Regions from separate parts of the Pseudomonas sp. JQ170C genome, predicted to be linked through region 2. Evidence: predicted binding sites of a transcription regulator. Region 2 holds the regulator's gene; the other holds the start of a gene.
What was found. The regulator FliA, encoded in region 2, starts transcription of late flagellar genes. The targets are predictions, from matches to a motif close to CTAAAGTTTNNNNNNNNNNNGCCGNTAA.

Region 1: U9R80_RS25470 (methyl-accepting chemotaxis protein) is a predicted target of FliA. The motif match lies at 2,756-2,783, and genes of this name have one in related genera.

What each region holds. Positions count from the first base shown of each region.
Region 1 covers NZ_CP141608.1:5,570,464-5,582,430, forward strand. The annotation lists gene U9R80_RS27430 (methyl-accepting chemotaxis protein) at 1-683, opposite strand, end outside; partial or broken gene U9R80_RS27435 (cache domain-containing protein) at 852-1,883, opposite strand; gene U9R80_RS25460 (cell division protein ZapA) at 2,041-2,343, opposite strand; gene U9R80_RS25465 (hypothetical protein) at 2,340-2,570, opposite strand; gene U9R80_RS25470 (methyl-accepting chemotaxis protein) at 2,845-4,470, shown strand; gene gbcB (glycine-betaine demethylase subunit GbcB) at 4,553-5,650, opposite strand; gene U9R80_RS25480 (hypothetical protein) at 5,649-5,792, shown strand; gene gbcA (glycine-betaine demethylase subunit GbcA) at 5,936-7,228, shown strand; gene etfB (electron transfer flavoprotein subunit beta) at 7,747-8,517, opposite strand; gene etfA (electron transfer flavoprotein subunit alpha) at 8,533-9,756, opposite strand; gene dgcB (dimethylglycine demethylation protein DgcB) at 9,756-11,705, opposite strand; gene dgcA (dimethylglycine demethylation protein DgcA) at 11,782-11,967, opposite strand, start outside.
Region 2 covers NZ_CP141608.1:1,663,036-1,675,002, forward strand. The annotation lists gene fliR (flagellar biosynthetic protein FliR) at 1-621, shown strand, start outside; gene flhB (flagellar biosynthesis protein FlhB) at 624-1,760, shown strand; gene flhA (flagellar biosynthesis protein FlhA) at 1,931-4,060, shown strand; gene flhF (flagellar biosynthesis protein FlhF) at 4,072-5,382, shown strand; gene fleN (flagellar synthesis regulator FleN) at 5,502-6,335, shown strand; gene fliA (RNA polymerase sigma factor FliA) at 6,332-7,072, shown strand; gene U9R80_RS07740 (chemotaxis response regulator CheY) at 7,177-7,551, shown strand; gene U9R80_RS07745 (protein phosphatase CheZ) at 7,572-8,360, shown strand; gene U9R80_RS07750 (chemotaxis protein CheA) at 8,373-10,598, shown strand; gene U9R80_RS07755 (protein-glutamate methylesterase/protein-glutamine glutaminase) at 10,643-11,758, shown strand; gene U9R80_RS07760 (flagellar motor protein) at 11,758-11,967, shown strand, end outside.

The sequences.
Region 1 (11,967 bases), 2.0 Mb from region 2:
GCCTGGCAATCCTCCCGACACCCCTGCACTTCAGCCGCCGTCTGGCGCGCCAGATCGGAAATCCCCTGCACGTTACGGTTGATCTCGTCGGTTACCGCCGACTGTTCCTCCGTCGCCGTCGCCACTTGCAGGTTCATGTCGCTGATGTGTTCCACCTGCCCGGTAATGGTGGTCAATGATGCCCCGGTGCGCTGGCTCGACTCGACCCCGGTACCCGTGGCGGCCTGCCCGGCATGCATGGAGGCCACAGCGTTGCCGGCCCCCTGCTTGAGCCGCTGGATCATGTGCTGGATCTCATCGGTGGATACCTGGGTACGCTGCGCAAGCGTACGTACCTCATCGGCAACCACGGCAAAACCACGGCCCATTTCACCCGCCCGCGCCGCCTCGATCGCGGCATTGAGCGCCAGCAGATTGGTCTGCTCGGAAATGCTGCGGATCACCGCCAGCACTTCGTCGATGGACGCCACCTCCTCCGCCAGCTGACTCACCGCCCCCGCCGCCAGGCCAATCTCGCCCGACATTCCCTCGATGTGGGCAATCGAACGCTGCACCACTTCACGGGCGTGCAGGGCCTCGCTGCGGGCGGTTTGCGACGCCTGGGCGGCATTGCCCGCGTTCTGGGCAATGTCCTGCACGGTGAGCCCCATCTGGTGCACCGCCGTTGCCACCATCTCGGTCATTTCCTGCTGGCGCAGCGAGCGGTCCGCGGTGTTTTCCACCACCTCGGTCACTTGGCTTACGGCCTTGTGCAGGTGCTCGGTGGTCCGCAGCACCTCACCGATCAGGTCGCGCTGGTTGTCGAGAAAACGATTGAAGCCGCGGGCCAAGTCACCGAGCTCGTCGGCACGGGATTCATCCAGGCGGTGGGTCAGGTCGCCACCCCCGTTGCCAATGGCCATCAAGGCGCCGGTCACCCGGCGAATCGGGCGCACAATGCCCCGCGCCAGCAACACCACCAGCAACAGCGACACCAGGGCTACCGCGCCGCCGATCAAGCTGGTCATCCACACCGTTTCACGCACCGGGGCGTAGATCTGCGCCTGCGGCACTTCGGCGACCAGCGTCCAGTTCAGGTCGCGCAAAGGCAGGCTCAAGGCCAGGTAGCTTTCGCCGTCACGCTCGAAGCGGCTGCTGTGCACACTGTCTTTTCGCTCAAGCACGGCCTGGGCGGCCGACCCGCCGATCTGCTCGGCAAGCGTGCGTTTGCCGCTGAATTGCTGGTCGGGATGCACCTGGATCAGGCCATCGCCGCGCACCAGAAACACCCGCCCGTGCTCACCGAAACTGAAGTTGTGGATCAGCTCGGACAGCTCGGTCATGCGCAGGCCAAGGCCGGCGATGCCCACCAGCTTGCCGGCCTTCTCCACCCGATAGTCGATGAACAACGCCAACTCGCCGGTGCTGCCATCGGTGTCGATATTGAGCAGGCGCGGGTTGCCGCTGTCGATGAACCCATAGAACCATTTGTCCGCCGGATTGCTGCGGCTCAAGGTCCGGTCCAGGCCCTTTTCGTTGTAGTAGTGGTTGGTTTCGGTCGCCGCGAACAACGCGGTAAAAGCCTGGTTCTTCTGCCGCAGGGCTTCCAGGTACTCGACAAATTGCCCTGCCTGGGCCGGGGCTTCGCCCGCCGCCAGCCAGTCGCGCAGCAAGGTGTTGTTGGCAATGTCGGACGCTGCGGTGAGCGGACGGCTGAGCATGCGCTCGATGTCGTTACGAATTGCCTCAATGCTCGCCGGCAAGGCGGTGTCGACCAAGTAACGTTCGGTCAGGCGATTGACCGCCACCGAGTAGATTCCCACCACCACAAGAATGCTCACCAACAGGGCTGCGCCCATGCTTGCAATCAATTGCCACTGGATACTGCGCCGCCAGAACTGCATGAAGCTCCCCTTAAGTAAATAAGCCCTGTACTGCAATAGACAGGCCAATTGTATACATAAGGAAATACAATAATTCCAGTGACCCAAGACAATGCCGCCCACTGCCGACAAGGCAGTGAGCGAGCAAAAGAAGGGTGAACGGTGTTGCGGGGGCCGATCAGCTGTTGCCGATGGTCCGGGCAATCACATCGACCGTGGCGCTGACTTGCTCTTGGTAACGGTCGAGGGCCTGCTGGTGCTGCTGTTGCAGATCGATCTGCTGCGAGCACAGGTTGAGGGCTGCCAGAACCAGCAGCTTGTCACCGATCAGGGTGGGGTATTTGCGCTTGGTCTCGGCCAGCGACGCATTGAGCATCTGCACGGCCTGGGCCAGGGCCTGTTCCTGGCCTTCGGGGGCCTTGATCGAATAGTCACTGCCGAGAATCGACACGACATTGATCGGCTGTGCTGAAGTTCTCATGCGTTGACGGCACCAACGCTGGCGCGCTCGACCAGGGCCTGGATACGTGCGGCGGTAGCGCCCTGCTTCTCTTCCTGTTCCATCAGCGACAGCTGCAGGCTTTCGTTTTCGTCCTTGGCTTGAGCCAGTTCAGCGCTGATCTGGGCGTTGCGCTCGGCCAGTTCCTGATTCTTCTGTACCAGGTCGCTGACCAGTTGTTCCAATTGACTGAGGGAAGTTTCCAACATGATTACCTTCTCGGGGTTTTTCGGGGGGCGCACACGATAATGAAAAGTCCGCGTGCTAGCCAGGGATATCGGGTTTAGACGCTTCGCGCTGGTGCAGATTGACCCGGCTTGCGAGGTCCGGTTCCCCATATTGGCTGCCGCCCGTCAGGAAAGAAGTGAGCAGGGTCAGCATTTCATCTTCAGGCCTCAAGAGTTATCGCGCCTGACCGATAGGCAAGGCAGTCCTGAATCTGTCGCACCCAGTGCGCGTCCATTTTCCTCATGGAAGACCACCATGTCCCTACGTAACATGAACATTGCCCCGCGTGCGCTGCTGGGGTTTGCCTTGATCTGTGCCTTGATGCTGGGCCTGGGGCTGTTCGCCCTGAACCAGATGGGCAAGATTCGCCAGGCCGGCGAAATCATCGAGCAGTCCACCGTACCCAGCATCACCAACCTCGATCAATTGACCCAGCTGACCCTGCGCCTGCGCACCCTGTCGTACCGCCTGCTGATCAACCGCGAAGCCGACACGGTGCAGAACACCCTGCAACTGATCGACCAGCGCCACCAACAGATCGACGATGCCCGGCGGATTTACGAGCCGCTGATCTACGGCGCCGAGGAGCGCGGGGCCTATAACCAGTACGTGCAGTTGCTCGGCCAGTACCGGCAGCTGGAAAACCGCATGCGCCTGGCCTCGCAAAGCAATGACCTGGACGCCCTGCGCACCCTGATCAACCGCGACATGCTCGATAGCTCCGAGCAGATCAACAAGGTCATGGACCAGCTGGTGAGCATCAACACCGAACAGACCCGCGAGATCAACCAGACGGCCGCCGACCAGTACGCCAATGCCGTCGCCCTGGTGATCGGCCTGTTGCTGACCGCGACCGTGTTGACCCTGATCTGCGCCCTGCTGCTGACCCGCAGCATCGTCAAGCCTATCGACGAAGCCCTGCAGGCCGCCGAGCGCATTGCCGAAGGCGACCTTACCCGCCGCATCGAGGCCGACGGCCAGGACGAAGCCGCTCGCCTGCTGCGGGCCATGGCCAAGATGCAGAACAAACTGCGCGACACCCTGCAATTGATCGCAGGCTCCGCCACGCAACTGGCCTCGGCCGCCGAAGAGCTCAACAGCGTCACCGACGAAAGCGCCCGTGGCCTGCAGCAGCAGAACAACGAGATCGAACAGGCCGCCACTGCCGTCACCGAAATGACCAGCGCCGTGGAAGAAGTGGCCCGCAACGCCGTCAGCACGTCTGAAGCCTCACAGGCGGCGACCCGTTCGGCCGGTGACGGTCGCGACCTGGTACTGGAAACCGTCACGGCCATCGAACGCATGAGTGTCGATGTGCAAGGCACCGCCGAGCTGATCGGCAACCTGGCAGAAGAGTCGCGGGACATTGGCAAGGTACTGGATGTGATTCGCGGCCTGGCCGACCAGACCAACCTGCTGGCCCTCAACGCCGCCATCGAGGCCGCCCGTGCCGGTGAAGCCGGTCGCGGTTTTGCCGTAGTGGCCGATGAAGTGCGCGCCCTGGCCCACCGTACCCAGCAGTCGACCAGCGAAATCGAGCGGATGATCGGCAGCATTCAGGGTGGCACCGAGCAGGCCGTCAACTCCATGCGCAACAGCACCGAACGCGCCGAGTCGACCCTGAACATCGCCCGTGGCGCGGGCCTGGCGCTGGACACCATCACCGGTGCCGTGGCCCAGATCAACGAACGCAACCTGGTGATTGCCAGCGCGGCCGAAGAACAGGCTCAGGTGGCCCGTGAAGTCGACCGCAACCTGGTCAACATCAACGACCTGTCCGTGCAGTCGGCCACCGGTGCCCACCAGACCAGCGCGGCCAGCGCCGAGCTGTCGCGCCTGGCCGTAGACCTGAACGGCCTGGTGGCCCGCTTCAGCGTCTGACCTTTATGTAAGAGCGGGCTTGCCCCGCGATAGCGATCTGGCAGTCACATCGCATCGCGGGGCAAGCCCGCTCCTACAGTGTTCAATATTCGATCCGCACATCCCCTTTGGGCACGCTGCAGCACGACAGGATATAACCCTCGGCGACATCATCATCGGTGATGCCGCCGTTGTGCTCCATCTCCACCTCGCCGCCCAGCTTGAGCACCTTGCAGGTACCGCAGATACCCATGCCGCAAGCCTTGGGAATCATCAGGCCGAGCTTGGCCGCCGCCGCATGCACGGTCTCGCCCGGCGCCACGCGAATGCTTTTGCCGGCCGCGGTGAACTCCACCTGGTGCAGGTCGGCATTGTCCACTTCCGGCGCATCGGCAGCCTGCTCGGCCAGCTCGACAGCGTCGGCCTTGACCTCGGCCGGGGTCGCCCCGAACGATTCCTCGTGGTAGCGGCTCATGTCGTAGCCGCTGCCTTCGAGCAGGCGCTTGACCGCATGCATGTAGGGCGTAGGGCCACAGCAGAAGATCTCGCGCTCCATGTAGTCCGGTGCAATCAGCTCCATCAGCTTCTGGTTCAGGTAACCCCGATAACCCGCCCACGGCTCGCCCAGGCCGTGCTTCTCGCAAATGATGTGCAGGCTGAAGTTGTCGATCCGCGACGCCATGTGCTCCAGCTCGCGGTGGTAAATGATGTCTTTGGGCGAACGGGCGCTATGCACGAAGACCATGTCGACATTGCCGTTGGTGTCGTAGAACCAACGGGCCATGGACATCACCGGGGTGATGCCGACACCGCCGCTCAGGTACAGCACCTTGGGGCTGGGGAAGTCCATGGCGTTGAACAGGCCCACCGGCCCATGCACCGCCAGCTCCTGGCCTTCGTGCAGGGTGTCGTGCAGCCAATTGGAGACCTTGCCGCCAGGTACCCGCTTGATGGTCACCGAGAAGCTGTAGGGCACCGACGGCGAGCTTGAGATGGTGTAGGAGCGCATGATCGGCACCCCGTCGATCTCAAGCTCCAGGGTCACGAACTGCCCGGGCTTGAAGAAGAACATGATCGGCTGGTCGGCCATGAAACAGAAGGTGCGCACATCCCAGGTTTCCTGGATCACCTTGACGCAACGGACGATGTGGCGGCCGTTGGCCCAGGTCTGGGTGCTGACCGGATTGAGGAAGTTGGACATGCTCGTCTCCACGGCCGACTGCGGCCTGATGCTTGCGATTCTGATCAAGCTGCGACACGAACACTTTCCTATCCGCGACATCGGCGTGCTTATCGCGACCAGCCCCCTGCCGCAAGGGCTCGCGCGTCGGAAACGGATCTGATCATGTCGTCCATGGATATGGTTGAAGGCCGCTTCAATCGCACACTCCATCGCAAATGAACCGCTGTATTTCCGCCTTGCGTCGCCATAACAACGATTAGCCACTTTTACCGGCCACAAGCACTGGCCACGAGGACCTACACGATGGACGTCACCGCAACTTTGAGTCTGGGCGATCCACTGGAACCTGCGCGCAAGGCCACCGCCGAGATGCTGCAGAACCGCGAGCGCACGTTCTCGCTGCCGCAGCCGTTCTATTGCGACGAACGCCTGTTCCAGATCGACATGGAAGAAATTTTCCAGAAGGAATGGCTGATCGCGGGGATGACCTGCGAAATCCCGACCAAGGGCAACTTCCTCACCCTGCAGATCGGCAAGAACCCGATCCTGGTGGTGCGCGGTGCCGAAGGCCAGGTGCATGCCTTCCATAACGTCTGCCGTCATCGTGGCTCGCGGCTGTGCACCAGTGAAAAGGGCAAGGTGGCCAAACTGGTTTGCCATTACCACCAATGGACCTACGAACTCGACGGCCGCCTGCTGTTCGCCGGCACCGAGATGGGCGCCGACTTCGACATGAAGCAGTACGGCCTCAAGCCTGTGAACGTGAAAACCGCCGGTGGCTACATCTTCATCAGCCTGGCCGAGAACCCGCCGGCGATCGACGACTTCCTGGCCACCCTGGCTCACTACATGGAGCCCTACGACATGGAGAACACCAAGGTGGCGGTGCAGACCACCTTGATGGAAAAGGCCAACTGGAAACTCGTGCTGGAAAACAACCGCGAGTGCTACCACTGCAGCGGTTCGCACCCGGAACTGCTCAAGACCCTGCTGGAATGGGACGACGTCACCGACCCGCGGGCCGACCAGGCGTTCAAGGACCACGTCGCCGCCTCGGCTGCCGCCTGGGATGCCGAGAAGATCCCCTACGCCCACGCAAGCTTCGGCCTGCGCAACCGCATCGTGCGCATGCCGCTGCTCAAGGGCACCGTGTCCATGACCCTGGACGGCAAGCAGGGCTGCCAGAAGCTCATGGGCCGGATCAAGAACCCGGACCTTGGCTCGATGCGCATCCTGCACCTGCCACATTCGTGGAACCACTGCATGGGCGATCACATCATTGTCTTTACCGTGTGGCCGATCAGTGCCCAGGAAACCATGGTCACCACCAAGTGGCTGGTCCACAAGGATGCGGTCGAAGGTGTGGACTACGACCCGGCGCGCATGCGCCAGGTGTGGGATGCGACCAACGACCAGGACCGTCGCCTGGCCGAGGAGAACCAGCGCGGGATCAACTCCACGGCCTATCAGCCGGGGCCTTACTCCAAGACCTACGAGTTTGGGGTGGTGAACTTTGTGGACTGGTACAGCGAGCGGGTGCTGAACAACCTGGGGGCGGCGCCGGCACCTTATCTGAAAGGCGTGGCGGCGCAGTAAGCTGAGCAGGAAGGCATCGCGGGGCAAGCCCGCTCCTACACGGTGGGAGCGGGCTTGCCCCGCGATCGCTGTACAAATATTGACCACACCCCGCAATCCCCCGCCCCCACTGGCCTGCCCCATACAGCAAACACTTTATCCACAGGACAACCCACAGCAATTGTGGGAAACGCGACATTTCGCCTGTGGAAAACTTCAATCTCATGAAATCAGGTCAATTGGACGTTTTTTGACCAATACTCTGTAAGCCACTGAATACGTGGCTCCCAGGGGAAGGCAAACACCTTATCCACAAAGCGGCCAACAGACTTTGTGTGCAAAAGTACCGGGGCTGGAAAGGTCGTGTGGATAACGCCGAAAGCCGTGTAATTACACGGCTTTAGCGTTGTGGAAGGGGGTAAAACAGCAAACTGGACGTTTTTTGATCAACTCTCTGTAAGCCTTGATCCACGGGGCTTACCGTCATGGGCGAACATATTATCCACAGAGCCACCAACAAGGATTGTGGGTAACGCCCTTCAGCGCAGCACGCCTTCCTCCACCAGCAATTTGAGAATGGCATCGGCACCCGCCTCGGGCGTCAGATCCTTGAGTACCTGGCCACCCCCGCCACTGGCCTTCGCCGTCGCGGCTTTCATACGGTCGGCACCTCTCTTGGCCTTGATCACTTTCAGGCGCTTGGGCCGTGGCTTGGCCGGTTGCAATTCGGCGCCTGTGAGTAACTCGTCTTCGACGATCGCCACCTGCCGTGCGGCCAATACCCCGCGCCGCGCCGGGCCAAAGGCGCTCTGGCGGGGCTTGGGCGCGGCGTTATCCACAGTGGCCAGCAGCGGCAGGCGCACCTTGAGCCGGCGCCGCTGGCCCCGTGGCAGAGCTTGCAGCACCTGGGCCACGCCGTTGTGGATAGATTCGACTTCCGCCAACCCCACCACCAACGGCCAGCCCAGGCGCTCGGCCAGCAGGAACGGGAGCATGCCCGAGCCTTCGCCGGTCTCGGCCTGGCTGCCGGTCAGCACCAGTTGGGCACCCGCCTCACGCAAATAATCCCCCAACACACCCAGGGCGTCGGCACCCGCCGGCTGCTCAAGCACATCGAGCTGCGCCAGGCCCATGCCCAGGTAGGCGCGCAAGGCCGGTTCCTGCGGGTCGCCAGCGTGCAGCACCTGCAAGTTATCCCCAGCCAGCTGCAAGCCCAGCTCCACCGCCCGGGCGTCCTGTTCGGCACGCCGGGTGCGGCCCGAGCTTGGGTGGGCACCGATGGAAACCAGACTGACGACCTTGGTACTCATAGTTATCCCCTGCCCTTATGCCGCGTCGCGCTTGGCGTCGTTGCGGTAGTTTTCCACAGCCTGGATCAGCGCCTGCAAGATCGCCGCGCTGTCGCCGATCACCGAAAGGTCGGCGCGTTTGATCATGTCGCAGCCCGGGTCCATGTTGATCGCCACCACCTTGTCGCAGGCACCGATGCCCTGCAGGTGCTGGATCGCTCCGGAGATCCCCACAGCCATATAGACCCGCGCCGTGACCCAGGTGCCGGTAGCCCCCACCTGGCGATTGCGCGGCATGAAGCCGTCGTCCACCGCCACCCGCGAGGCGCCCTCGGTGGCGCCCAGGGCTACGGTTGCGCGGTGGAACAAGTCCCAGTCCTTGACCCCGTTGCCGCCCGAGACGATGAACTCGGCTTCGGCCATGGCAATGGCGGCCGGGTCCACGGCCACCGGGCCAAGGTCTTCAATGCGCGGCAAGCTGCGCGCCACGCTTGTGGATAACTGTTCGGGCAAGGCTTCGTGACGGGTTTCGCTGACCGGCTCGGCGCATTCGGCAGCGGCCAGAATCAAACGTGGCAGGCCGCGGATCAGATCCTGCTGGCCTGCCCCGGCACGGCCACTGCACTGCCCATCCTTGACCTGCCAGACCCGCGTCGCCGGGCGCTCGCCCAGGGCTGCGGCAAAACGACGGCCCAGTTCGCCGCCACCGGTGCGGCTGTCGGGCAGCAGCCAGTGACGCGGGCTGAACTGGTTATCCACAGCCCGCAGGCCCTGCACCAGTTGCTCGGGGGCATAGCCGTCGAATTCTTCGCCTTCGATGACCAGCAAGCGGTCGACACCGGCTGTGGAAAAGTTGCTTTCCTTGTGTTCGCCGAACACCACCGCCAGCACCGCACCCTCACTGCCGGCCAGGCTGTGGGCAAGGCCGAGCAGATCACGGTCGTGACTGCCCAGGCGACCACCGACCATGTCGGGTACCACGGCGATGTAGAACGCTGGCGCAGGCACCTGGTGCAACGGCAACTCCACCGCCGCTGCCGCCGTACGCTTGGTGCTGGTGCCCTGCTGGGCTCCGCTGCGGTCAATGCGCTTGATGCCATTGGGGCCGATAAAACCGATGCCGTGAGGGTTCTTGCGGACAATGCCGTTCGGCCCCATCCAGCTGTGCTGCTGGGTCTGCTGCATGGCCGCATGCAACGGGTGCAGGCGGTTACGGGCAATCCATTCGGCGCGCGGATCACGGCGAATAATGTCGCTCATCAGTGCACCTCCGCAGGTTCACGCTTGGCCGGCGCCGGTTTGTTCGCCGGGGCCTGCTCTTCGAGCAGGGCATCGGCCACCAGCTCGGCCAGGTCCTTGATCAGTGGCCGGGGTTCGACCACGCCTTCAAGCATCGCCGTGCACTGTGGGCAACCCACGGCCACCAGTTCGGCGCCCGTCTCGCGGATGTCTTCCATGCGCATGTCGGGAATCCGCTGCTTGCCGGGGATGTCGGTGATCGGCGCACCGCCACCACCGCCGCAGCAACGGGAACGGAAGCCCGAACGCTGCATCTCCTTGATCTCGATACCCAGGGCGCGCAGCACCTCGCGGGGCGCTTCGTACTCGCCGTTGTAGCGGCCCAGGTAGCACGGGTCGTGATAGGTCACGCTGCCGCCCTTGTGCTGGCCAAGGTTCAACGCCCCGGCCGCGATCAGTTCGGCAATGTAGGTGCTGTGGTGCTGCACCAGGTACTCGCCGCCAAAGGCACCGTATTCGTTCTTGAGCACATGGAAACTGTGCGGATCGCAGGTGACGATGCGCTTGAAGCTGTACTTGGCCAGGGTCTGGATATTGCGCCGGGCCAGTTGCTGGAAGGTCGCTTCATCGCCCAGGCGCCGCGCCACGTCGCCGCTGTCCCGCTCCTCGAGGCCCAGCACGGCAAAGTCCACCTGGGCAGCCTTGAGCACTTTGACGAACGCACGCAGGGTGCGCTGGTTGCGCATGTCGAAGGCACCGTCGCCCACCCAGAACAGCACGTCGGTGGTCCTGGTTTCGCCGAGCAGCTTGAGGCTCAGGTCCGCCGCCCAGTTCATCCGCCCGCCCGGGGCAAAGCCGCCGGGGTTGTCGGTGGCGATGAGGTTGTCGAGTACCTCGGCACCCTTGTTCGGGGTCGCGCCTTTTTCCAGGGTCAGGTGACGGCGCATGTCGACGATGGCATCGACGTGCTCGATCATCATCGGGCATTCCTCCACGCACGCGCGGCAGGTGGTGCACGACCAGAGGGTTTCAGCGTCCACCAGGCCATTGACGATCGGCTGGTGCGGATTGCCGCCGTGCTCGCCGATTGGCTTGCCTGGATACGGGCTACCGGCAAATTTCGCGTCGGTGCCACCGGCAAGGCCGACGACCATGTCCTGGATGAGCTTTTTCGGGTTCAGCGGTTGCCCGGCGGCAAAGGCCGGGCATGCCGCCTCGCACTTGCCGCATTGAACGCAGGCGTCGAAGCCCAGCAGTTGGTTCCAGGTGAAATCCTTGGGTTTTTCCACACCCAGCAGGGCCTGTGGATCTTCCAGGTCGATGGGCTTGAGCCCGGTGGAGCGGCCACCGCCAAAACGCTCGGCGCGGCGGTGCCAGGCCAGGTGCAGGGCACCGGCGAAGGCGTGCTTCATCGGCCCGCCCCAGGTCATGCCGAAGAACAGCTCGGACACGCCCCAGAGCACCCCGAGCCCCAGCAGGGCTACCAGCACCCAGCCGCCAAAGCCTTGCGGCAGGATTCCGGCCACCGGCAAGGTGGCGATGAAGAAACTCGCGGCAAACACCAGCAAGCTCTTTGGCAGGCGCATCCACGGGCCCTTGGACAGGCGCGCAGGCGGGTTGAGGCGGCGCTTGTAGACGAACAGCGCGCCGGCAAACATCAGCACCGTGGCAAACAGCAAGGCGTAGCCGAGGATCTTGTTATGCAGACCAAAGCCATGCACCAGGATCGCCAGGACCGCCGCCAAGACAAAGCCCCCGGCGGTGGCGACGTGGGTATTGGCCATGTATTTGTCGCGGGCGACCACGTGGTGCAGGTCGACCATGTAGCGCCGGGGCATGGCCAGCAGCCCGCCCAGCAGATCGACCTTCGAGGGCCGGCCCTGGCGCCACATCCGCACACGCCGCAAGGCGCCGAGGACAGCCAGGCCCAGGGCGGCGAACAGCAAAAGGGGAATCAACGTGTTCAACATGGGAAGCTCCCAGTAGGAGCGGGCTTGCCCCGCGATGGCGGTGTATCAGACCTACGCAAGCCCGCTCCTACACAGATCAGAAGTCCTTACACAGGCGCAAGGCGTCGTAGATGGCGGCATGAGTGTTGCGCTGCGCCACGCAGTCGCCGATGCGGTACAGCAGGTAGCCTTCGCCCGGCTGGCTGAGGATCGGCTGCGGCTGGATCGCGAAGAGTGCCTCGACGTCGATCTGGCCTTTGTTGCGCGAACCTTCCTTGAGCCC
Region 2 (11,967 bases):
GTCATCGTTCCCGCCTTGCCAGCGCTGCCGGAAGTACACGCCCTGGACCTCAGTGCGCTGCTGCTGATTGCCGAACAGGTGATTATCGGCGCGCTGCTGGGCATGTCGTTGCAGCTGTTGTTCCAGGTGTTCGTGGTGGCCGGGCAGATCGTCGCGATCCAGATGGGTATGGCCTTTGCCTCCATGGTCGACCCGGCCAACGGCGTCAACGTGGCGGTGATCAGCCAGTTCCTGACCATGCTGGTGACCCTGCTTTTCCTGGCCATGAACGGCCACCTGGTGGTGTTCGAGGTACTGACCGAGAGCTTCACTACGCTGCCCATCGGTGGCGGCTTGCTGGTCAATCACTTCTGGGACCTGGCGGGGCGCCTGGGCTGGGTGTTTGGCGCGGCCTTGCTGCTGGTGCTGCCGGTGATCACCGCCCTGCTGGTGGTCAACATCGCCTTCGGCGTCATGACCCGTGCCGCGCCGCAACTGAACATCTTCTCCATTGGTTTCCCGCTGACCCTGGTCATGGGCATGGGTATTTTCTGGGTCGGCCTGGCCGACGTACTTCCTCACTACCAGGCGCTGGCCAGCGAAGCATTGCAGTGGCTGCGTGAACTGGCACGGGCGCGCTGAGCATGGCAGAGAGCGAAAGCGGTCAGGACAAGACAGAAGACCCCACCGAGAAGCGCAAGAAGGACTCGCGCGAGAAAGGTGAGATTGCCCGCTCCAAGGAGCTCAACACCGTTGCCGTGACCCTGGCCGGTGCCGGTGCCCTGCTGGCGTTTGGCGGTGGCCTGGCGGAAACCCTGATGGAGCTGATGCGGATCAATTTCAGCCTCTCGCGGGAGGTGCTGATTGATGAGCGCTCGATGGGCATCTTCCTGATGGCCTCGGGGAAAATGGCCTTGCTGGCCACCCAGCCGGTGCTGCTGGTGCTGCTGCTGGCGGCGATCATCGGCCCGATCTCCTTGGGCGGCTGGCTGTTCGCGGGGGGAACGCTGGCGCCCAAGTTCAGCCGCATGAACCCGCTGGCCGGTATCAAGCGGATGTTCTCCATGCATGCCCTGGTCGAGCTGATCAAGGCCCTGGCCAAGTTCTTCGTGATCCTCATCGTGGCGCTGGTGGTGCTGGCCTCTGACCGTGACGACCTGCTGGCCATCGCCAACGAGCCCATCGAGCAGGCGATTATCCACAGCGTGCAGGTGGTGGGCTGGAGTGCCCTGTGGATGGCGGCGGGGCTGCTGCTGATCGCGGCGGTGGATGCGCCGTTCCAGCTGTGGCAGTCGCTGAAGAAGCTGAAAATGACCAAGCAGGAAGTGCGCGACGAATACAAGGACAGCGAAGGCAAGCCCGAGGTCAAACAGCGTATTCGCCAACTGCAGCGCGAGATGTCGCAGCGACGGATGATGGCGGCGGTGCCCGAGGCGGACGTGATCATCACCAACCCGACCCACTACGCCGTGGCGCTCAAGTACGACCCGGAGAAGGGCGCGGCGCCGCTGTTGCTGGCCAAGGGCACGGACTTCCTGGCCTTGAAGATCCGAGAGATCGGCCAGGAGCACAACATCCAGCTGCTCGAATCCCCGGCGCTGGCGCGTTCGATCTACTACTCCACCGAGCTTGAGCAGGAAATCCCGGCGGGCCTGTACCTGGCGGTCGCCCAGGTGCTGGCCTACGTCTACCAGATCCGCCAGTACCGGGCGGGCAAGGGCAAGCCGCCGGAGCCGCTCAAAGACCTGCCGATCCCGCCGGACCTGCGCCGCGACCAGTAGGAGCGGGCTTGCCCCGCGAGCCGATGTGTCAGGCACAACGCTATCGCGGGGCAAGCCCGCTCCTGCAGCCTAATTCCCCGGTATTTGAAAAGTTGGAAAGCTTCTTGCAAAGGCAGCGCTGCGCGCGTCATTTCGCGTCAAAGTTTTGCTTGAGCTAACGAGGAATACCGGTGGATCGCTCTCAGTTAATCAACAGTGCCCGCAACAACCTGGCCGGCCTGGGCCGGGGTAACCTGGGTGTGCCGCTGTTGCTGCTGGTGATGCTGGCAATGATGATGTTGCCGATCCCGCCGTTCCTGCTCGACGTGTTTTTCACCTTCAACATCGCCTTGTCGATCGTGGTCCTGCTGGTCTGCGTCTACGCCCTGCGCCCGCTGGATTTCGCCGCTTTCCCAACCATCCTGCTGGTGGCCACCTTGCTGCGCCTGGCCCTGAACGTGGCGTCCACGCGGGTGGTGATGCTCCATGGTCATGAAGGCCATGCCGCCGCCGGTAAGGTGATCCAGGCCTTCGGCGAGGTGGTGATCGGCGGCAACTATGTGGTCGGTATCGTGGTGTTCGCGATCCTGATGATCATCAACTTCGTGGTGGTGACCAAGGGTGCCGGGCGTATTTCCGAGGTGAGCGCACGCTTTACCCTCGATGCGATGCCGGGCAAGCAGATGGCCATCGACGCCGACCTCAACGCCGGCCTGATCGATCAGAGCCAGGCCAAGGCGCGGCGTTCGGAAGTGGCCCAGGAGGCCGAGTTCTACGGTTCTATGGACGGTGCCAGCAAGTTCGTGCGCGGTGACGCCATCGCCGGCCTGCTGATCCTGTTCATCAACCTGATCGGCGGCATGCTGGTCGGTATGTTCCAGCACGGCATGACCTTCGGCGACGCCGGCAAAGTCTACGCGCTGTTGACCATCGGTGACGGTTTGGTGGCGCAACTGCCGTCGCTGCTGTTGTCCACCGCCGCCGCAATCATGGTGACCCGTGCCTCCGGCTCCGAGGACATGGGCAACCAGATCAATCGGCAGATGTTCGATTCGCCCAAGGCGCTGGGCGTATCGGCGGGCGTGATGATCGTTATGGGCCTGGTGCCGGGCATGCCGCATGTTGCCTTCCTGAGCCTGGGCCTGCTGGCCGCCGGCGGTGCCTACCTGGTGTGGCGCAAACAGAATCAGGTCAAGCAAAAGGCCCTGGAGGAAGTGCAGCGTCAGCAGGACTTGTTGCCATCGCCACAGCGCGCGGCCGATACCAAGGAACTGGGTTGGGATGACGTCACGCCCATCGACATGATCGGCCTGGAGGTGGGTTACCGGCTGATTCCCCTGGTGGATCGCAACCAGGGTGGGCAATTGCTGGCGCGGATCAAGGGGGTGCGCAAGAAGCTCTCCCAGGACCTGGGCTTTCTCATGCCCACGGTACACATTCGCGACAACCTGGACCTGGCGCCCAGCGCCTATCGCCTGACCCTGATGGGGGTGATCCTGGCCGAGGCCGAGATCTACCCGGACCGCGAGCTTGCGATCAACCCGGGGCAGGTTTTCGGCACCCTCAACGGCATTGCCGCCCGCGACCCGGCCTTCGGCCTGGAGGCGGTGTGGATCGACGTCGGCCAGCGCAGCCAGGCGCAATCGCTGGGCTATACCGTGGTGGATGCCAGTACCGTGGTCGCCACCCACCTCAACCAGATTCTGCACAAGCACTGCCATGAGTTGATCGGCCACGAGGAGGTCCAGCAACTCTTGCAGGTGTTGGCCAAGGCATCGCCTAAGCTTGCCGAGGAGCTGGTACCGGGTGTCATTTCATTGTCGGGGCTGCTCAAGGTGCTGCAGGCGCTACTTGCCGAGCAGGTGCCGGTGCGTGATATCCGTAGCATTGCCGAGGCTATCGCCAACAATGCCGGCAAGAGTCAAGATACCGCCGCGCTGGTGGCAGTGGTGCGCGTCGGATTGTGTCGCGCCATCGTGCAAAGCATTGTCGGCGTTGAGTCCGAGCTGCCTGTGATCACCCTTGAACCAAGGTTGGAACAGATTTTGCTCAATAGTCTGCAAAGGGCCGGGCAAGGTCAGGAAGACGGTGTTCTTCTTGAGCCGAGCATGGCTGAAAAGCTTCAGCGTTCGTTGATCGAAGCTGCCCAGCGTCAAGAGATGCAAGGGCAGCCGGCGATCCTGCTGGTCGCAGGACCGGTCCGTGCAATGCTGTCGCGCTTTGGTCGCCTGGCTGTACCGAATTTGCATGTTTTGGCGTATCAGGAAATACCTGACAACAAGCAAGTTACCATCGTTGCCACAGTAGGCCCCAACGGCTGAGGTAGTGGGTTATGCAAGTTAAGCGTTTTTTCGCCGCCGATATGCGTCAGGCCATGAAGCTGGTTCGAGATGAGCTGGGGGCTGATGCCGCCATCATCGGCAACCGACGGATTGCTGGCGGTGTCGAGCTGACGGCTGCGCTGGACTACAAGCTGTCTGCCCTGGCGCCACGGGTTCCGAATGTGGAGCTGGAAGATGAACTGCGCAAGACGCAGTCGCGGATTGTCACGGCCCAGGCCGAGCTCAGTACCCGCAGCGACAGCGATGATGCCAACCGCCAGCTGTTTGCAGGCTTGCCGCTGACCGCCTCCGAGCCGCTGGTCGACTCCCATGTGGATGAGCCGGCCGCGCCCCAGGCGCCTGCACCGGCACCGGTCGACCCGCGCCTGTTCGATGCCATGCGCTCGGAGCTCAACGGCCTGCGTGAACTGCTCGAAGTGCAGTTGGGCTCGCTTGCCTGGAGCCAGCTGCAAGGCAGCCAGCCGCAACAGGCCAATCTCTGGCGGCGCCTGCAGCGCATCGGCCTGACCGGCCCGATTGCCCGTGAGCTGCTCGATCAGATCGTCGGTATCGACGAGCCGCGCCATGCCTGGCGCATGCTGCTCGCGCACCTGGCGCGGCGTATCCATGTGCCGGAGGTCGAGCCGATTGAAGAGGGCGGTGTCATTGCCATGGTCGGCCCGGCCGGCATGGGCAAGACCACCACCCTGGCCAAGCTTGCGGCGCGCTATGTGCTCAAGTACGGCGCGCAGAACATGGCCCTGGTGAGCATGGACAGTTTCCGTATCGGCGCGCAGGAGCAGCTCAAGACACTGGGTCGCATCCTCAACGTCTCGGTGACCCACGTCGACCCTGGCCAATCTCTGGCCCAGGCGCTGGAGCCGCTGCTGCGCAAACGGGTGATCCTGATTGACACCGCCGGCCTGCAGGCCAGTGACCCGGCCCTGCGCATGCAGCTTGAAACCCTGGCCGGACGCGGCATTGCCGCCAGGAATTACCTGGTGCTGGCGACGACCAGCCAGAAGCAGGTGCTCACTGCCGCCTATCACAGCTACAAGCGCTGTGGGCTGGCCGGGTGCATCCTGACCAAACTTGATGAAACGGCCAGCCTCGGCGAAGTCCTGAGCCTGGCCATCAGTCATGAATTGCCAGTGGCCTATCTAACCGATGGGCCGCGCATTCCTGACGATCTGCACTTGCCGCGTCGCCACCAGTTGGTGAGCCGTGCGGTCAGCGTGCAGATGCAGGAGGAGCCCAGCGAAGAGGCGATGGCCGATATGTTCGCTGATCTCTACCACAGCCACGGCAAGCGTGTTGGCTGAGGTGATTGTGAAGACGTTGCAAAGTATCTGCATTGATGGTCTGCCATGCATTTTTCAGGTGTTGAAAGCGCAGCCGGCTATGTGGCCTCAGTCTAAGCAAGACAAGGTATTGAACAAAAATGGGTAGCATGCATCCCGTACAGGTAATCGCCGTAACTGGCGGTAAAGGTGGCGTCGGCAAGACCAATGTGTCGGTGAACCTGTCGTTGGCGCTGGCAGAGCTTGGCCGTAGGGTCATGCTGCTGGATGCCGACCTGGGCCTGGCCAGCGTCGACGTTCTACTGGGGCTGACGCCCAAGCGAACCCTGGCCGACGTGATCGAAGGCCGCTGTGAATTGCGCGACGTGCTGTTGCAGGGGCCGGGCGGTGTACGCATCGTACCGGCAGCCTCCGGCACGCAGAGCATGGTGCACCTGGCGCCGGCACAGCACGCAGGCCTGATCCAGGCGTTCAGCGAACTGGGCGACAACCTCGACGTGCTGGTGATCGATACCGCTGCGGGTATCGGTGAGTCGGTGGTCAGTTTCGTTCGCGCCGCGCAGGAAGTGTTGCTGGTGGTGTGTGACGAGCCGACCTCGATCACCGACGCCTACGCGCTGATCAAACTGCTCAATCGCGATTACGGCATGAACCGTTTCCGTGTACTGGCGAACATGGCGCAGAGCCCGCAGGAAGGGCGCAACTTGTTCGCCAAGTTGACCAAGGTCACGGATCGCTTCCTGGACGTGGCCCTACAATACGTCGGCGCCGTACCGTACGACGAATGCGTGCGCAAGGCCGTGCAGAAGCAGCGCGCGGTCTATGAGGCATTCCCGCGTTCCAAGTGCGCGCTGGCATTCAAGGCCATTGCCCAGAAAGTCGACACCTGGCCGTTGCCGGCCAACCCGCGCGGTCACCTGGAGTTTTTCGTCGAGCGCCTGGTGCAGCCGACGAGTGCGGGCCCTGTGCTATGAGCGCCAGCGGATATCGGATGTACAGCAAGGCATCGCGAGATGCCCAGTATGAGTTGATCGAGCGTTATGCGCCGTTGGTCAAGCGCATCGCCTATCACCTGCTGGCGCGTCTGCCGGCCAGTGTGCAGGTGGAGGATCTGATCCAGGCCGGCATGATCGGCCTGCTCGAAGTGTCCAACAAGTACGACGCCAGCAAGGGTGCCAGTTTCGAGACCTACGCCGGCATCCGGATCCGCGGCGCAATGCTGGACGAAGTACGCAAGGGGGACTGGGCGCCACGTTCGGTTCACCGCAACACCCGTATGGTCAGTGACGCGATTCGCGCAATTGAAGCAAAAACCGGTCGTGACGCTAAAGATCACGAGGTTGCTGCCGAACTTCAATTGAGTCTCGATGATTACTACGGGATTTTGAATGACACCCTGGGCAGTCGCCTGTTCAGTTTCGACGACCTGTTGCAGGACGGCGAACATGAAGGCCTGCACGAGGATGGCGCCAGTGCCCAGCTCGAGCCGTCGCGCGACCTGGAAGACGAGCGCTTCCAGGCGGCCCTGGCCGACGCCATCGCCAACTTGCCTGAGCGTGAGCGTCTGGTCCTGGCCCTGTACTACGACGAAGAGCTGAACCTCAAGGAAATCGGTGAGGTACTGGGGGTCAGCGAGTCACGTGTCAGCCAGTTGCACAGCCAGTGTGCAGCGCGTTTGCGCAGTCGCCTGGGAGAATGGCGAGCGCGTTGAACGCAGGTTCAATGCAGTCGCGAAATGTAGTGCCCGAATTGATTGAATGCGCGTTCTGCGCTGAACGCGTTAAAGACTGCTTGGAGGTCTAATTGAACAAAGACATGAAAATCCTCATCGTCGACGACTTCTCGACGATGCGGCGGATCATCAAGAACCTGCTGCGTGACCTGGGCTTCACCAACACCCAGGAAGCTGACGACGGCAACACCGCGTTGCCGATGCTCGAAAACGGCCATTTCGACTTTCTCGTGACCGACTGGAACATGCCTGGCATGTCCGGCATCGACCTGCTGCGCAAAGTGCGCGCCGACGAGCGCCTCAAGCACCTGCCGGTGCTGATGGTAACCGCCGAGGCCAAGCGCGAGCAGATCATCGAAGCGGCCCAGGCCGGCGTCAATGGCTACGTGGTCAAGCCTTTCACGGCCCAGGTGCTGAAAGAAAAAATCGAGAAGATCTTCGAGCGCGTCAACAGCTGAAGACACGCCACGGGGGCGCTATGGAGCAAACACAAACATCCTTGGGCGAGTTCGAGTCCACGCTCAAGAAGCACGCCCAGGAACTGGTCGACAGCCTCGAGCGAGGCAAGTTCGGCGACGCGGTACAACTGATCCATCAGCTGAACCAGACCCGTGACCGTGGCCTGTACCAGGAAGTCGGCAAGCTTACGCGTGAGCTGCACAGCGCGATCGTCAGCTTCCAGATCGACCCGCACATGCCGCAGGCCGAAGAAGTGTCGCAGATCACCGATGCGACCGAGCGCCTGTCCTATGTGGTCAAGCTGACCGAAGGCGCGGCCAACCGCACCATGGACCTGGTCGAAGCCAGTACCCCGGTACTCAACGAACTGGGCGAAGAGGCGAGGGCGCTGAGCGTTGACTGGCAGCGTTTCATGCGCCGCGAAGTGGCCGCGCCGGAGTTCCGTGAGCTGGCCAAGCGCGTTGACAGTTTCCTGACACGCAGCGCCGAGGGCAACCGCAAGGTCGCCGGGCACCTCAACGACATTCTGCTGGCTCAGGACTACCAAGACCTGACCGGTCAGGTGATCAAACGCGTCACTGCACTGGTCACCGAAGTAGAAAGCAATCTGCTCAAGCTCGTGCTGATGGCCAGTCAGGTCGACCGCTTTGCCGGTATCGAACATGACCACCAGCAGCTGCGCGCTGAAAAAGATCAAGAAAAACATCCGGCCCGGGGTGAAGGTCCGCAGATTCATGCCGATAAACGTGAAGACGTTGTGTCCGGTCAGGACGATGTCGATGATCTGCTATCCAGCCTGGGTTTTTAGGGAGCACGTTTAATGAGCTTCGGCGCCGATGAAGAAATCCTTCAGGATTTTCTGGTAGAAGCCGGCGAGATTCTTGAGCAACTGTCCGAGCAACTGGTCGAGCTGGAAAGCCGCCCGGATGATGCCGACCTGCTCAATGCGATCTTTCGCGGTTTTCACACTGTAAAAGGGGGCGCCGGCTTCCTCCAGCTCAACGAGCTGGTGGAGTGCTGCCACATCGCCGAGAACGTTTTCGACATCCTGCGCAAGGGTGAGCGGCGCGTCGATGCCGAACTGATGGACGTGGTCCTGGAAGCCCTGGATACCGTCAACAGCATGTTCGGTCAGGTGCGCGAGCGCACCGATGTCACCCCGGCCACGCCTGAGCTGCTGGCGGCCTTGTCGCGCCTGGCCGAGCCGGCGGGTGCCGAACAAGCGCCGGCCCCTGTGGCCGAGCCTGTGCAGGAGACAGCCCCCCAGGCCGCCGCCGAAGCAGACATCACCGACACCGAATTCGAGCAGCTGCTCGACTCGCTCAATGCGGTCAAGGCCGAGGCTGAAGCCCAGGCCCAGGCACCCGACGCAGCCAGCGATGAAATCACTGACGCCGAGTTCGAGTCGTTGCTCGACCAACTGCACGGCAAGGGCCAGTTCGCCCCCGACAGCCTTGCGGCACCAGCAGCGGCCGAGCCGGTAGCGGCCCAGGGCGCCAGCGACGAAATCACCGACGACGAATTTGAAGCGCTGCTCGACCAACTGCATGGCAAGGGCACCTTTGCCGTCGATGCATTGCCTGCGGCGGCGGCCCAGGCACCTGCGCCAGTAGCCGAGCCTGCTGCCGATCACATCAGCGAACACGAATTCGAAGCCCTGCTCGATGAGCTGCACGGCAAGGGCAAGTTCACCCCAGACAGCGTGGCCCCGGCCGCGTCGTCAACCGCTGCGGTAGCGGCCAAGCCTGTCTCGGCTCCGGCCCAGGCCCCGGTGGCGGCTGCCAAGCCTGCTGCCGCTGCTGCGCCTGCCAAGGCGGCTGCACCGGCACCGGCCCGACAGGCGTCGCCCGCTGCCGAGAAGCACCCGGCCAGCGAAGCGGAAACCACCGTGCGGGTCGATACCGCACGCCTGGACGAGATCATGAACATGGTCGGCGAACTGGTGCTGGTGCGTAACCGCCTGGTGCGCCTGGGCCTGAACAGCGGCGATGAAGCCATGTCCAAGGCGGTGTCCAACCTGGACGTGGTCACGGCCGACCTGCAGACCGCGGTGATGAAAACCCGCATGCAGCCGATCAAGAAGGTCTTCGGTCGCTTCCCGCGCCTGGTACGCGACCTGGCCCGGCAACTGAAGAAAGAGATCAACCTTGAGCTGGTCGGTGAAGAAACCGACCTCGACAAGAACCTCGTCGAGGCGCTGGCCGACCCGCTTGTGCACTTGGTGCGCAACGCCGTCGACCACGGCATCGAAACCCCCGAAGAGCGCGAAGCCGCCGGCAAGACTCGCAGCGGCAAGGTGGTGCTGTCGGCCGAGCAGGAGGGCGATCACATCCTGCTGTCGATCTCCGATGACGGCAAGGGCATGGACGCCAACGTCCTGCGCGCCATTGCGGTCAAGCGCGGGGTGATGGACAAGGATGCCGCCGAGCGCCTGAGCGACACCGAGTGCTACAACCTGATCTTCGCCCCGGGCTTCTCGACCAAGACCGAGATCTCGGACGTGTCCGGGCGTGGCGTCGGCATGGACGTGGTGAAGACCAAGATTGCCCAGCTCAACGGCTCGATCAATATCTACTCGACCAAGGGCCTGGGCTCGAAGATCGTCATCAAGGTCCCGCTGACCCTGGCGATCATGCCGACCCTGATGGTGATGCTGGGCAACCAGGCGTTCGCCTTCCCGCTGGTCAACGTCAACGAGATCTTCCACCTGGACCTGTCGCGCACCAACGTGGTCGACGGCCAGGAGGTGGTGATCGTGCGCGACAAAGCCTTGCCGCTGTTCTACCTCAAGCGCTGGCTGGTCAGTTCCGCCGCTCATGAAGAGCAACGCGAAGGGCACGTGGTGATCCTTTCGGTAGGCACCCAGCGGATCGGCTTCGTCGTCGATCAGTTGGTGGGCCAGGAAGAAGTGGTCATCAAACCGCTGGGCAAGATGCTCCAGGGCACTCCCGGCATGTCGGGCGCCACCATTACCGGTGACGGGCGCATTGCGCTGATCCTCGATGTGCCAAGCATGCTCAAGCGTTACGCCGCCCGGCGTATTTGATTCTGGTGGCGCGGCCGCATGCCGCGCCCCCTAATGGAGTGTTTATGGCAGTCAAGGTCCTGGTGGTGGATGATTCCGGTTTCTTCCGCCGCCGTGTCTCGGAAATTCTTTCAGCGGACCCGACTATCCAGGTCGTCGGTACCGCAACCAACGGCAAGGAAGCGATCGACCAGGCACTGTCGCTCAAGCCCGATGTCATCACCATGGACTACGAAATGCCCATGATGGACGGCATCACCGCAGTGCGACACATCATGCAGCGCTGCCCGACCCCGGTGTTGATGTTCTCCTCGCTGACCCACGAAGGCGCCCGCGTCACCCTCGATGCGCTGGATGCCGGCGCGGTCGACTACCTGCCCAAGAACTTTGAAGACATCTCGCGCAACCCCGAGAAGGTCAAGCAACTGCTGTGCGAAAAGGTCCACACCATTTCGCGCAGCAACCGGCGTGTCAGCGCATATGCCAGCCCCACGCCCGCCCCGCAGTCAGTGGCCCACGTCCAGCCAAGTGTCAGCAGCCTGGGCGCCAGCCCGGCACCACGCCCTGCGGCCCCGGTGCGCAGCACTGCGGCCGCGACGTCGCCGGCACCCAAGCGCAAGCCCTACAAGCTGGTGGCCATTGGTACCTCCACCGGTGGCCCGGTGGCACTGCAACGGGTACTGACCCAGTTGCCGGCCAATTTCCCGGCGCCGATCGTGTTGGTCCAGCACATGCCGGCGGCCTTCACCAAGGCCTTCGCCGAGCGTCTCGACAAGCTGTGCAAGATCAGCGTCAAGGAAGCCGAGGACGGCGACATGCTGCGCCCCGGCCTGGCCCTGCTGGCTCCGGGTGGCAAGCAGATGATGGTGGACGGCCGCGGTGCGGTGAAGATACTGCCCGGCGACGAGCGCCTGAACTACAAGCCCTGCGTGGACATCACCTTTGGTTCGGCAGCCAAGTCCTACGGCGACAAGGTTCTGTCGGTGGTGCTCACCGGCATGGGCGCCGATGGCCGTGAAGGCGCGCGCCTGCTCAAGCAGGGCGGCAGCACGGTGTGGGCCCAGGATGAAGCCAGCTGCGTGATCTATGGCATGCCCATGGCGATCGTCAAAGCCAACCTGGCCGATGCGGTGTACAGCCTGGACGAGATCGGCAAGCACCTGGTCGAGGCCTGCGTCTGATGGATGTCCTGAGCCTGATCGGCATCATCCTGGCCTTTGTCGCGATTGTCGGTGGCAACTACCTCGAAGGCGGTCACCTGTCGGCGCTGATCAACGGCCCGGCGGCGCTGATCGTCCTGGGCGGTACCCTGGCGGCGGCATTGCTGCAGTCGCCCATGAGCGCCTTCAAGCGCGCGCTGCAGATTGTCCGCTGGATCATCTTCCCGCCC